2 regions of the Demequina sp. TMPB413 genome follow, and region 2 is predicted to be linked to the other one. Evidence: predicted binding sites of a transcription regulator. Region 2 holds the regulator's gene; the other holds the start of a gene.
What was found. Region 2 encodes LexA, which represses DNA repair genes until DNA is damaged. Its sites were predicted from a motif close to TCGAACANNTGTTCGA; they were not measured.
Positions count from the first base shown of each region.

Region 1: uvrA (excinuclease ABC subunit UvrA) is a predicted target of LexA. The motif match lies at 2,380-2,395, and genes of this name have one in related genera.

Region 1 covers NZ_CP096184.1:1,101,015-1,106,747, reverse strand. Annotated here, with positions in the region: gene uvrB (excinuclease ABC subunit UvrB) at 1-1,935, shown strand, start outside; gene LGT36_RS05330 (YciI family protein) at 1,946-2,308, opposite strand; gene uvrA (excinuclease ABC subunit UvrA) at 2,419-5,271, shown strand; gene uvrC (excinuclease ABC subunit UvrC) at 5,281-5,733, shown strand, end outside.
Region 2 covers NZ_CP096184.1:1,353,354-1,359,086, forward strand. Annotated here, with positions in the region: gene LGT36_RS06550 (DEAD/DEAH box helicase) at 1-1,779, shown strand, start outside; gene nrdR (transcriptional regulator NrdR) at 1,776-2,288, opposite strand; gene LGT36_RS06560 (LysM peptidoglycan-binding domain-containing protein) at 2,356-2,655, opposite strand; gene lexA (transcriptional repressor LexA) at 2,845-3,549, shown strand; gene LGT36_RS06570 (hypothetical protein) at 3,605-3,874, opposite strand; gene LGT36_RS06575 (ATP-dependent DNA helicase) at 3,871-5,733, opposite strand, start outside.

The DNA of each region.
Region 1 (5,733 bases), 250 kb from region 2:
GTGCTTCTTGGCGCCACCGGAACAGGCAAATCGGCCACCACGGCGTGGTTGATCGAGCGTCTTCAACGCCCCACGCTGGTCATGGCGCACAACAAGACGCTCGCGGCGCAACTGGCGAATGAGTTCAGAGACCTCATGCCGCACAACGCCGTCGAGTACTTCGTGAGCTATTACGACTACTACCAGCCCGAGGCCTACGTCCCCCAGACGGATACCTTCATTGAGAAGGACTCGTCGATCAATGAAGAGGTTGAGCGGCTCAGGTACTCGGCCACGAACTCGCTTCTCACCAGGCGAGACGTGGTCGTCGTGTCGTCTGTTTCCTGCATCTATGGACTTGGCACACCGGAGGAGTACATCCAAGGAATGGTGAGCCTCGAAGTGGGCGACACCTTGCCGCGGGATGCCTTGCTGCGCGAGTTCGTTCAAATGCAATACGCCCGCAACGACCTCGCCTTCACGCGTGGAACCTTCAGGGTGAGGGGCGACACCGTCGAGATCATTCCTGTGTACGAGGAACTCGCCATCCGCATCGAGATGTTTGGGGATGAGGTCGAGGCCCTTTACACGTTGCATCCGCTGACAGGGCAAGTGGTCGAAAGCCGCCAGCAGGTCCACATCTTTCCGGCCTCGCACTATGTGGCGAGCGAGCAGCGCATGAGCAAGGCGATCTCGACGATCGAGCAGGAACTGGGGGAGCGGCTCGAGGAGTTGGGGCGACAGAACAAATTGCTCGAGGCCCAGCGGCTCAAGATGCGCACCACATTTGACCTCGAGATGATGCGATCGGTCGGCACGTGTAGCGGCATTGAGAACTACTCGCGCCACATCGAGCAGAGAGAGCCAGGGACACCGCCACACACGTTGCTGGACTACTTCCCCGACGACTTCTTGCTGGTGATCGACGAGAGTCACGTGACGGTGTCGCAGATCGGGGCGATGTACGAAGGCGACGCGTCGCGCAAGCGCACCCTCGTCGACCACGGTTTCAGGCTGCCGTCCGCGCTCGACAACCGGCCATTGCGGTGGGATGAGTTCCAGGAGCGCATCAAGCAAACGGTGTACCTCTCCGCGACACCAGGCAAGTACGAACTGGGCAAGTCCGACGGCGTGGTCGAGCAGATCATTCGCCCCACTGGACTCGTCGATCCCCAAATCGTCGTCAAGCCAACGGAAGGACAGATCGACGACCTCCTTCACGAGATTCGTCTCCGGGTCGCCAAGAACGAGAGGATTCTGGTCACGACGCTGACCAAGAAGATGGCGGAGGACCTCACGGAGTACATCTCCGAGCGAGACGTGCGTGTGGAGTACTTGCACTCAGACGTCGACACCTTGAGGCGCGTGGAGCTGCTGAGGGACCTGCGCATGGGACGTTTCGACGTGCTCGTCGGGATCAACTTGCTGCGCGAAGGACTCGACCTTCCTGAAGTGTCTCTTGTGAGCATCCTCGACGCGGACAAGGAAGGCTTCCTCAGGTCGGGAACCTCGCTCATCCAAACCATCGGCCGTGCAGCCAGGAACGTCTCAGGTGAGGTCCACATGTATGCGGACACCGTGACCGACTCCATGGCCGCAGCAATTGACGAGACCAACAGGCGCCGCGAGAAGCAAGTCGCTTACAACACCGAGCACGGAATCGACCCGACTCCGCTACGCAAGAAGATCAGCGACATCACTGAAATGCTTGCGCGCGAAGAGGCCGACACCGCGGCCACGCTGCGGGCCGTGGAAAGGGAGTCCTCCGGACCGGGCGCAATTGCGGCGGCAAAGCACGCCGGTCGCCCGGCCACGGAACTCTCCGCTTTGGTTGAAGAACTGTCGGCACAGATGCGAGGTGCGGCGTCGGAACTGCAGTTCGAACTCGCGGCGCGGCTCCGTGACGAGATTTCTGAGCTCAAAAAGGAGCTGCGTCAGATGATGCAGGCGGGCTAGGTCAGTACAGTTAGGCGCCGCGGCTCTCCTCGACCTCCTCGCCGGTCTCCTTCGGTGCCGCCTCGGACTCGCGAGACGGTCGCCTGTTTTCCGACCAGGGGCCCATGTGCCCATCCCATGGGCGAATGCTGATGTCCGCGACCGCGCCCACGATGACGAATGGATCCTCGGCAAGGAGGTCCTCGACGTGGTGCCTGGTAGCCGCTGAAGCGATCAGGAGTGCGCCTGGCTCACCGTCGTCGTCGTACTTTCCGTAAGCGAGCATCGCGCCGGCGTCGGCCAGGCCTGCGAGGTACCAGAGGTGCTCGTCGAGGACTGCGGCACGCGCAGAGTCCCGCGTGTCATACGTGTAGTGAATGATCCACAGAGACATGAGACCATTCTGGTCCGCTGGAACAGGAGTTGACGCGTGACCGTTGTCCCAGGTTGGATAGAGACGGCGATTCGAACACGTGTTCGACAGACTTCACGTAGGGTGGCGTTGTGAACGACAAACTGATTGTGCGTGGAGCGCGCGAACACAATCTCAAAGGTGTGGATGTAGAGCTTCCCCGAGATTCCCTCATCGTCTTTTCGGGGCTGTCTGGCTCGGGCAAGTCGTCCCTCGCTTTCGACACCATCTTTGCCGAGGGTCAACGTCGCTACGTCGAGTCGCTGAGCGCTTACGCACGCCAGTTCCTCGGCCAGATGGACAAGCCCGATGTCGACTTCATCGAAGGCCTCTCACCTGCTGTGTCGATTGACCAGAAGTCAACCAATAGGAATCCGCGGTCGACCGTCGGCACCATCACCGAGGTCTATGACTACCTCAGGCTTCTGTTCGCGAGGGTCGGTGTGCCGCATTGCCCTGTGTGTGGCGAAGAAGTGAAATCGCAAACGCCCCAACAGATCGTCGACTCGGTGCTCGCGCTTCCAGAGGGAACGCGCTATCAGGTGCTCGCGCCCATGGTGAGGGGGCGCAAGGGTGAGTACGCGGACCTCTTCGCCGAGCTCCAGCAGCAGGGGTATGCGCGAGCCAGAGTTGACGGTGAGTCCGTCCAGTTGAGCGATCCGCCCACCCTTGAAAAGAAGCTCAAGCACGATATTGAAGTGGTGGTCGACCGGTTGGTCGCGCGTGATGGGGTGCGCCAGCGCCTCGCTGACTCGGTAGAGACGGCGCTGAAGCTTGCAGATGGCCTCGTCGTCATCGACCCCGTCGACGGAGACGTGCCTGCACGTCGCTACTCGGAGAAGCGGGCCTGTCCCAACGACCACATCCTGACTCTGGAGGAGATGGAGCCGCGGACCTTCTCCTTCAATGCCCCGTATGGCGCCTGTCCAGAATGCACGGGTATTGGGGTGAGGCTCGAGGTCGATCCCGACCTCGTGGTCCCCGACCCCAGCAAGTCGCTCGCGCAGGGAGCGATCGCGCCATGGGAGTCCATGGCTTCCGACTACTTTGGGCGCATGGTCCGTGCCCTCGCGGAGGACGTCGGCTTCTCGATGACAACGCCGTTCCAAGACCTGCCAGAGGCCGCGCGCGAGTCGCTGCTCGTGGGCAAGGATTACGAGGTCCACGTCCGCTTCCGCAACCGTTACGGACGGGAACGTCAGTACACGACCGGCTTCGAAGGTGCGATCACGTGGCTTGAGCGGCTCCACAGTCAGACGGAGTCCGACTACTCCCGCGAGAAGTACGAACAGTACATGCGCGAGGTGCCTTGCCACGTGTGTCACGGGACGCGCCTCAAGCCAGAGGTTCTCGCCGTCACTATCGGCGGCAAATCGATCGCGGAAGTGTGTGAGCTCTCGATCCGCGACGCGCGCGGTTTCCTGAGCGACGTTTCTTGGGACGAGCGGGCGCGCCACATCGCCACGCAGGTGCTCAAGGAGATCGATGCCAGGTTGGGATTTCTCCTTGACGTGGGTCTCGACTACCTCACGCTCGCGCGGGCGGCAGGGACGCTGTCTGGAGGGGAGGCGCAACGCATCCGTCTCGCGACCCAGATCGGGTCAGGCTTGGTCGGTGTGCTCTACGTGCTCGACGAGCCGAGCATCGGTCTCCATCAGCGGGACAACCGCCGGCTCATCGAGACCCTCACGCGCTTGAGAGACCTCGGCAACACGCTCATCGTGGTGGAGCACGACGAGGACACGATCCGCACCGCCGACTGGGTGGTCGACATCGGGCCCGGCGCCGGGGAGCACGGGGGAGAGGTGGTCCACTCGGGAACCTATGCCGATCTCCTCACCAACGAATGGTCGATCACGGGCGCTTACGTCTCCGGTCGTCGCGGGATCGCCGTTCCGGAGCAACGACGATCCGCAGATCCAGATCGTAAGATCACGGTCGTGGGTGCCCGCGAGCACAACCTCCAAGGGATTGACGTCTCGTTCCCGCTTGGCGTGCTCACTGCCGTGACAGGAGTGTCGGGCTCGGGCAAGTCGACGCTCGTCAACACGATTCTGTACACGGCACTCGCCAACGAGCTCAATGGGGCGCGGCAAGTGCCCGGCAGGCACACGCGCATTGAAGGCACCGACCAACTCGACAAGATCGTCCACGTCGACCAGGGGCCTATCGGCCGCACGCCGCGATCGAACCCTGCCACCTATACGGGTGTGTGGGACAAGGTCCGCAAGCTGTTTGCGGAGACCCAAGAAGCGAAGATGAGGGGCTACGGCCCTGGCCGCTTCTCCTTCAACGTCAAGGGCGGGCGGTGCGAGGCCTGTTCAGGAGACGGAACCCTCAAGATCGAGATGAACTTCCTGCCGGACGTGTACGTAATGTGCGAGGTATGCAAGGGCGCCAGGTACAACAGGGAGACCCTTGAGGTGCACTTCAAGGGCAAGAACGTCGCGGATGTGCTCAGCATGCCGATCGAAGAAGCGGCGGAGTTCTTCGAGGCGATCCCATCGATCTCGCGGCACTTGTCCACGCTCGTAGACGTCGGTTTAGGCTACGTGCGTCTTGGCCAGCCTGCGCCCACGTTGTCTGGCGGCGAGGCACAAAGAGTGAAGCTCGCCTCCGAGCTCCAACGCCGCTCGACCGGCCGCACCATTTACGTTCTTGACGAGCCAACAACGGGACTGCACTTCGAGGACGTCAAGAAGCTCATGAGCGTCCTTCAGGGCCTCGTAGATAAGGGCAACACGGTGATCGTCATCGAACACAACCTCGATGTCATCAAGTGTGCCGACTGGGTCATCGACATGGGTCCTGAGGGAGGCTCCGGCGGTGGAGTGGTCGTCGCGGAAGGTACCCCTGAAGATGTCGCAGCTCATCCTGGATCCCACACGGGCGCATTCCTGGCGGACATGCTGGGCGTGAGCGCCCGGGTGGCGGCTCCCGCTTAGGCTGGCACCGTGCCAGACCCCTCCTCCTACCGCCCGGCGCCGGGGACCATTCCCACGGCGCCAGGCGTCTATCGCTTCCGCGATCCCCACGGCAGGGTCGTGTACGTGGGGAAGGCGAAGAGCCTGCGTTCCCGGCTCAGCAACTACTTCCAACCTCTCGGGGCGCTGCATCCACGGACCCAGCTCATGGTGACCACTGCCGCTTCTGTGGAGTGGACAGTCGTGCGCAACGAGGTGGAAGCTCTCGTCCTCGAACACACGTGGATCAAGCAGTTCGACCCCCGATTCAACGTGGTGTTCAAGGACGATAAGTCATACCCCTTCCTGGCCGTGACCATGAATGAGGCCGTCCCGCGCATGCAAGTGATGCGGGGCGACCGGAAAAGGGGCGTGCGCTACTTCGGCCCCTACGCCAAGGCGTGGGCCATTCGCGAGACGGTCGACACCTTGCTCACCGTGCTT
Region 2 (5,733 bases):
CGCCTGATCGCCGGCGGCCTGTCGATGTCAAAGCAGATCGTGTCGCTCGAACGCGGCGTTCACATGCTGGTCGCGACTCCTGGACGACTCAGCGATCTCATGCGGCGCGGCAATGTGGACCTCAGCGAAGTGATGATCACCGTCCTCGACGAGGCCGACCACATGGCGGAAATGGGCTTCGCCGAGGAGATCACAGAGATCCTGGACACCACCAGGCCCGACGCCCAGCGGCTCCTATTCTCGGCCACCCTCGATGGGGTGGTCGACACCCTGGTCGCGCGCTTCATGACCGACCCCGTGCTGCACGATGTGACCGACGGCAAGGATGCGCCCAGCCAGCGCCACGTGGTCCTGTCGGTGCCTCCTCATGAGAAGTACAGGATGGCAACCAGGATCGCGGCACGAGAAGGCCGCACGCTGTGCTTTGTCCGCACCAAGCTCGCCGCCGACAGGGTCGCGGCCGACATGCGTTCTCAAGGGGTGCTCGCCGTTGCGCTGCACGGCGACCGCGCTCAAAACGAACGCAACTTGGCGATGACCGAGTTCCGTGCGGGCCGGCTACCCGTGCTCGTGGCGACGGATGTCGCAGCGCGTGGCATTCACGTCGACGCCGTCGACTTGGTCTTGCAGATCGATCCGCCGGCCGACTACCGCGACTACACGCACAGGGCTGGGCGCACGGGTCGCGCTGGAGCTGACGGGCTTGCTGTGCTGCTCTCGCTCCCGCACCAGCGCAATGCCGTGCAGCGCATTCTCGACAATGCCGGGATCGACGCGGAGGAGGAGTCCTTCCGCACGATCGACGCCAAAGCGCTTGAACGCATCGACCAGCTCACCGGCGCCCAGGAGCCACACGGTGTTCCCGTGGACGAGCCGCTTCCCGCAGCGCGTTCGGAACGCCCCGGGAGGGGTCGCCGAGGTGAGCGGCCGAGCGCTCGCGGCGAGCGTGTGGGAGCGCGCAGCGATAGGTTCGCCTCGCGTCCTTCTTCGCGTCCGGCAGCCCGGCGCGACGACTCGAGCTTCGACCGCGAGCGGCTGACCGCCAAGGAGCGCGAACTCATTGCGCGCGAGCAGGCGCTCGCTGAACGAGAGCGACGTCTCGAGCAGGCAGAATCGCAAGGGAGCGGCTCACGCTCAGCTGCGACAGAGTCCTCGAACCGCAGCTCTTCCCCCCGCGCCTCTTCGCCACGCACCTCTTCCGCCAGCAGCTCTTCCACACAGCGCCCACCGCGCAGCGGGGCACCCACGCACCGTCAAGAGCCGACCCGTGAGTCCTACGGGGCGCCTACGCACCGTGATCCCCGCGGACCTGACCGCAAGCCCTACCGGGGCAAGCCGGACGACAACCGCTCAGATCGCGCGGCTCGCGACGACCGTGCCGAGCGCAAGCCCTACCGCGGCAAGCCGGACGACAACCGCCCCACTCGCGCGCCCCGCCCCGACCGCCCCAACCGCGCGCGACCACAGCGCGAAGGCTCGAACGACCGCGGACGCGACGGCGCCTCGAAACGGTGGACGGACAAGGCGGCGGATCGCCGCTCCCCTGGTCCGACGCGTGCTGAACGACGCGAGCGCGAGTTCGCCCCGCGCGACAACGAGGCTGCCGCACGCTTTGGCGACGATTTTGACCCCACCCGCACTCCGCGCAAGCCCCGCGCCAAGAAGAGCGCAGATGGCAAGAAGTCCAAGGGCTCAACAGGTAGCTCGAGCAGGCGCGGCAAGCCGCGCATCAAGGGCTCTGACAAGAAATCCGGTCCGAAGAAGCCCAAACGGAACTAGTCCGCTGCCGGCCCCCCTGAATCGAGGTTCTGGGCGTCGCCGGACGGCGCTGCTGCCGCACCGGGGCCTTCCGACCTCAAGTCGGCTATCGCCCTATCGAAGTCATCGAGGGTCGTGAAGGCCTGATAGACACTCGCGAATCGCAAGTAGGCGATCTCGTCGAGCTCCCTGAGCGGCGTCAAGATCTCAAGACCGATGTCGAGCGCGTCAATCTCTGCCTGCCCCGACTCCCTGATCGACTCCTCAACGCGTTGCGCGAGCAGCGCGAGATCATCGTCCGAAACGGGTCGGCCTTGGCAAGCCTTGCGAACCCCCGAGATGATCTTGCTACGCGAAAAGGGTTCGACAACGCCGGACCGCTTCACGACCGATAGCGAGAAGGTTTCCACCGTGGAGAACCTGCGACCGCAGCTGGGGCACTGACGCCTGCGGCGGATGGCGGAACCGTCGTCGGCCGTGCGGGAATCAATCACGCGGGAATCTGCGTGCCTGCAGAATGGGCAATGCATGGCACTACTGTGCCACGTCACGACCGATAGCCGCTTCAGCCAGGAACTTCGATCAGCGGTAAACGGGCTAACCGTAGATGGGAACGATCAGTTGATCGCCCTCGCGGATCGATGCCGACTCCATCACGTTCATGCTCTTGACGGTGGCAACGGTGTCCCGCACATTCCTGTCCGCGGGGGTGATCGACTGGGCAATGGACCACAACGTCTCACCCTGGGCAACGATGTGCGTATCAGTCGCGGCAGGCGCACCGGCCTCTTGGGCGAAGGCCTGTGGGGCCATGGCGAAGGCGATTCCTGCCAGAGTCGTCGCGACAACCCATCGGCGGACCCTCACTGCTGGGGTGTTCACCACGCGAATCGTCATGTCAACTCCTCCTTCGAACACTTGTTCGTAGAACGTGTGTTCTATTCTTAACACATGCGGCCGACACGCCGCAAGAAAAATCGAACATGTGTTTGATTTCCGGGGCCTCGTGCCCTAACGTCAAGACCAAGGCAATCACCGGGGTCTGACACACACTCCGGCGCACAGCACACCGGCCGGGAGGACCCCATGTCAGGCGAGGATCGCGACGCCACCATTCACGAGTTCCCCATGCCAGGTGGGGGCGTGACCGACCGTCAACGGCGGATTCTTGAGGCGATCAAGGAGTCGGTGGCCAACCGCGGCTATCCCCCGTCCATGCGGGAGATCGGCGAAGCGGTCGGGCTCAACTCCAGTTCCTCTGTCAAGCACCAGTTGAGCGCGCTCCAAGCAAAGGGCTACCTCCGTCAGGATCCTCACCGTCCGCGTGCACTTGAGGTGGTACTGCCGGAAGAGATCGCAGACGATGCGCCCTCATTGCCCGTCGTCCCATTGGCACCGCCATCCGCGACGGACGGCCGCGTGGTCGACGTGCCCCTCGTCGGACGCATTGCCGCTGGCGGTCCTGTCCTTGCCGACCAACAAGTCGAGGACGTCTTCGCGCTACCGCGCCAACTGACCGGCGACGGCGACCTCTTCATGCTCAACGTCTCGGGTGACTCGATGATCGATGCGGCCATCTGTGATGGCGACTGGGTCGTGGTGCGCCGGCAAAACACGGCCGAGAATGGCGACATCGTCGCGGCTCTCCTGGACGACGAGGCGACCGTCAAGACGCTGCGGCGCAAAGACGGCCAGGTGTGGCTCATGCCGCACAACCCTGCCTACACGCCTATCGACGGCACTCACGCCCGGATCATGGGCAAGGTTGTCTCGGTGATGCGCCGCCTCTAGGCGTCGCCGCCCGGGCCAATGCGCTGCCCGGTCCCTTCATGTCCAGGACAACGGCCTAGGAGGAGCGCCAACCGTCCTGCCAGTGGAAGGCTCCCTTGATCGCTTGGCCCATGGCCTGCATCGCGTTTGCGATCGTGGTCTGGTAGACGCGCGAGCTGTCGGTGGTGGCCGCCTCGGCCATCGCCCGGCTCGACTTCTCGAAGTGCGCGAGGTACTCGGCGAAGCGCTCGCGCTCGGCCAGTTGTCCGCGAACGAAGTCCGCTGAATCGGCCCGCGCGGCGTCGGCGTCACCCGAGTGCGCGTCGGGCGTTGTCACATCTGTCATGTCTCGACTACCTCCTGCTCAAGGGTACGAGACGCCTCGGCGTCGAGTCGACGCAAGGCCCCAAGCGCCGCCTCGCGATCCGTTGTCACCCACATGGGCGGCAGCGACCGCGTGAGAAAGCCGCGGTAGCCAGCCGTCGCGAGCCGGGGGTCCAAGACCGCCACGACCCCCCTGTCGCTCGCCGAGCGAATGAGCCGACCAGCTCCCTGCGCGAGCAGAAGCGCGGCATGAGTGGCGCTGATGGCGAGGAAGCCGTTGCCTCCCGACCGACCCACCGCCTCCGTGCGCGCCTGGGAAATGGGCTCGTCTGGGCGAGGAAAGGGGATCCTATCGATCACCACCAGGCTCGCCGTCGCGCCAGGCACGTCGACGCCCTGCCACAGCGTCGTCGATCCGAAGAGGCACGTGCGCGGGTCTTCTCTGAACTGGCGCACCAGCGTGGAAACTTGGTCATCCTTTTGGTACAGGACGGGCACGTCGAGGCGTTCTCGCATCGCCTCGGCCGCAGCCAAAGCCGCGCGATGGGAAGAGAACAGCCCCAACGTGCGCCCACCAGCGGCCTCGATGAGGGACTCTAGTTCGTCGAGCGCCTCGGGTGAGATCCCTCCCATGCCTGGGCGAGGGAGTTCGGACGCGACATACAGGATGCCTTGCGAGGCGTAGTCGAAGGGGCTACCCGCATCCAGGGTGACGGGATCGTGCACGCCTAGGTGGCGTGCGACCGTCTCAAAGCCTCCTCCGAGAGCCAGAGTGGCCGAAGTGAACACCGCCGGCTTTTCGCCCACGAGACGGTCGCCAATCACGCCCGCGACATCCAGCGGGGCCGCCAAGATGCGCTCCGGCGTAGTGGCGTCATAGTCCCCGTCGGCAGGAGCGAGCCACACGACGTAGTGGCCGGGGTCGGCCTGCAGTTCTTCGCACACGTCCATGACCTCGGTGAGCGCCGCCGACGCCATCTTGGCACCGGCACCCGCCTCCTTGGCACCACCGGAGTCTTTGGTGATCTTGGTGACAGCGCTGAGCGCCTCGCGGGCACCTGCGCGCACCAACTCGATCGCCGCAGCAAGCTCTTCCGAGGGGCCAAGACGCAGCCGTCCTACGGTCTCGCTCGCCAGTGCCGTCTCGAGCGCCCTCGCACCGGTGTCCATAGGTGCAGTGACAACACCGACGCGCCGTGCGCGCCGCCCAGCCCTGTCTATCGCGCGCACCGTGAGCTCGTGAGTCGCTGACGAGGTGATGCGGCTGACTAGCTCGTGGGCCTCGTCCACAATGAGGGCGTCGTGCTCCCCCAGGATGTCGTGGCTCGTGGCCTGGACTCCGAGCACGGCGTGATTGGTGACGACGATGTGGGCGCGTGCGGCCTCGTCGCGCGCCTTCTGCGAGAAGCATTCGGACGCCATGGGGCACTGGCTCTCGAGACACTCACGCCCCGTGACGGACACCTGAGCCCAGGCCCTTCCGCTGACTCCGGGGACGAGGTCGTCCCTGTCCCCCGTGTCGGTCTCGTCGGCCCACGCGTTGAGCCTCACCACCTCGCGACCAAGGTCCGAGGTCGGGCCCAAGGGAAGGGCGGCCTCGTCGTCGTCCCCTCCTTCGTAGCCTCCTGCCATCTTGTGCACGCATAGATAGTTGCTGCGCCCCTTGAACAAGGCTGATCGCGCACGCTCTCCCAGCACCGGCTCGAGTGCGTCGACCACGGCAGGTAGGTCCTTGGAGAACACCTGGCGCTGCAAGGCCAGCGTCGCGGTGGAGACGACGATGCGCTCACCCTCCGTGACGGCTCTTGCGACGGCAGGCACGAGGTAGGCAAGCGACTTGCCGGTACCTGTTCCCGCTTGGACCAGCAGGTGCTCGTCGCC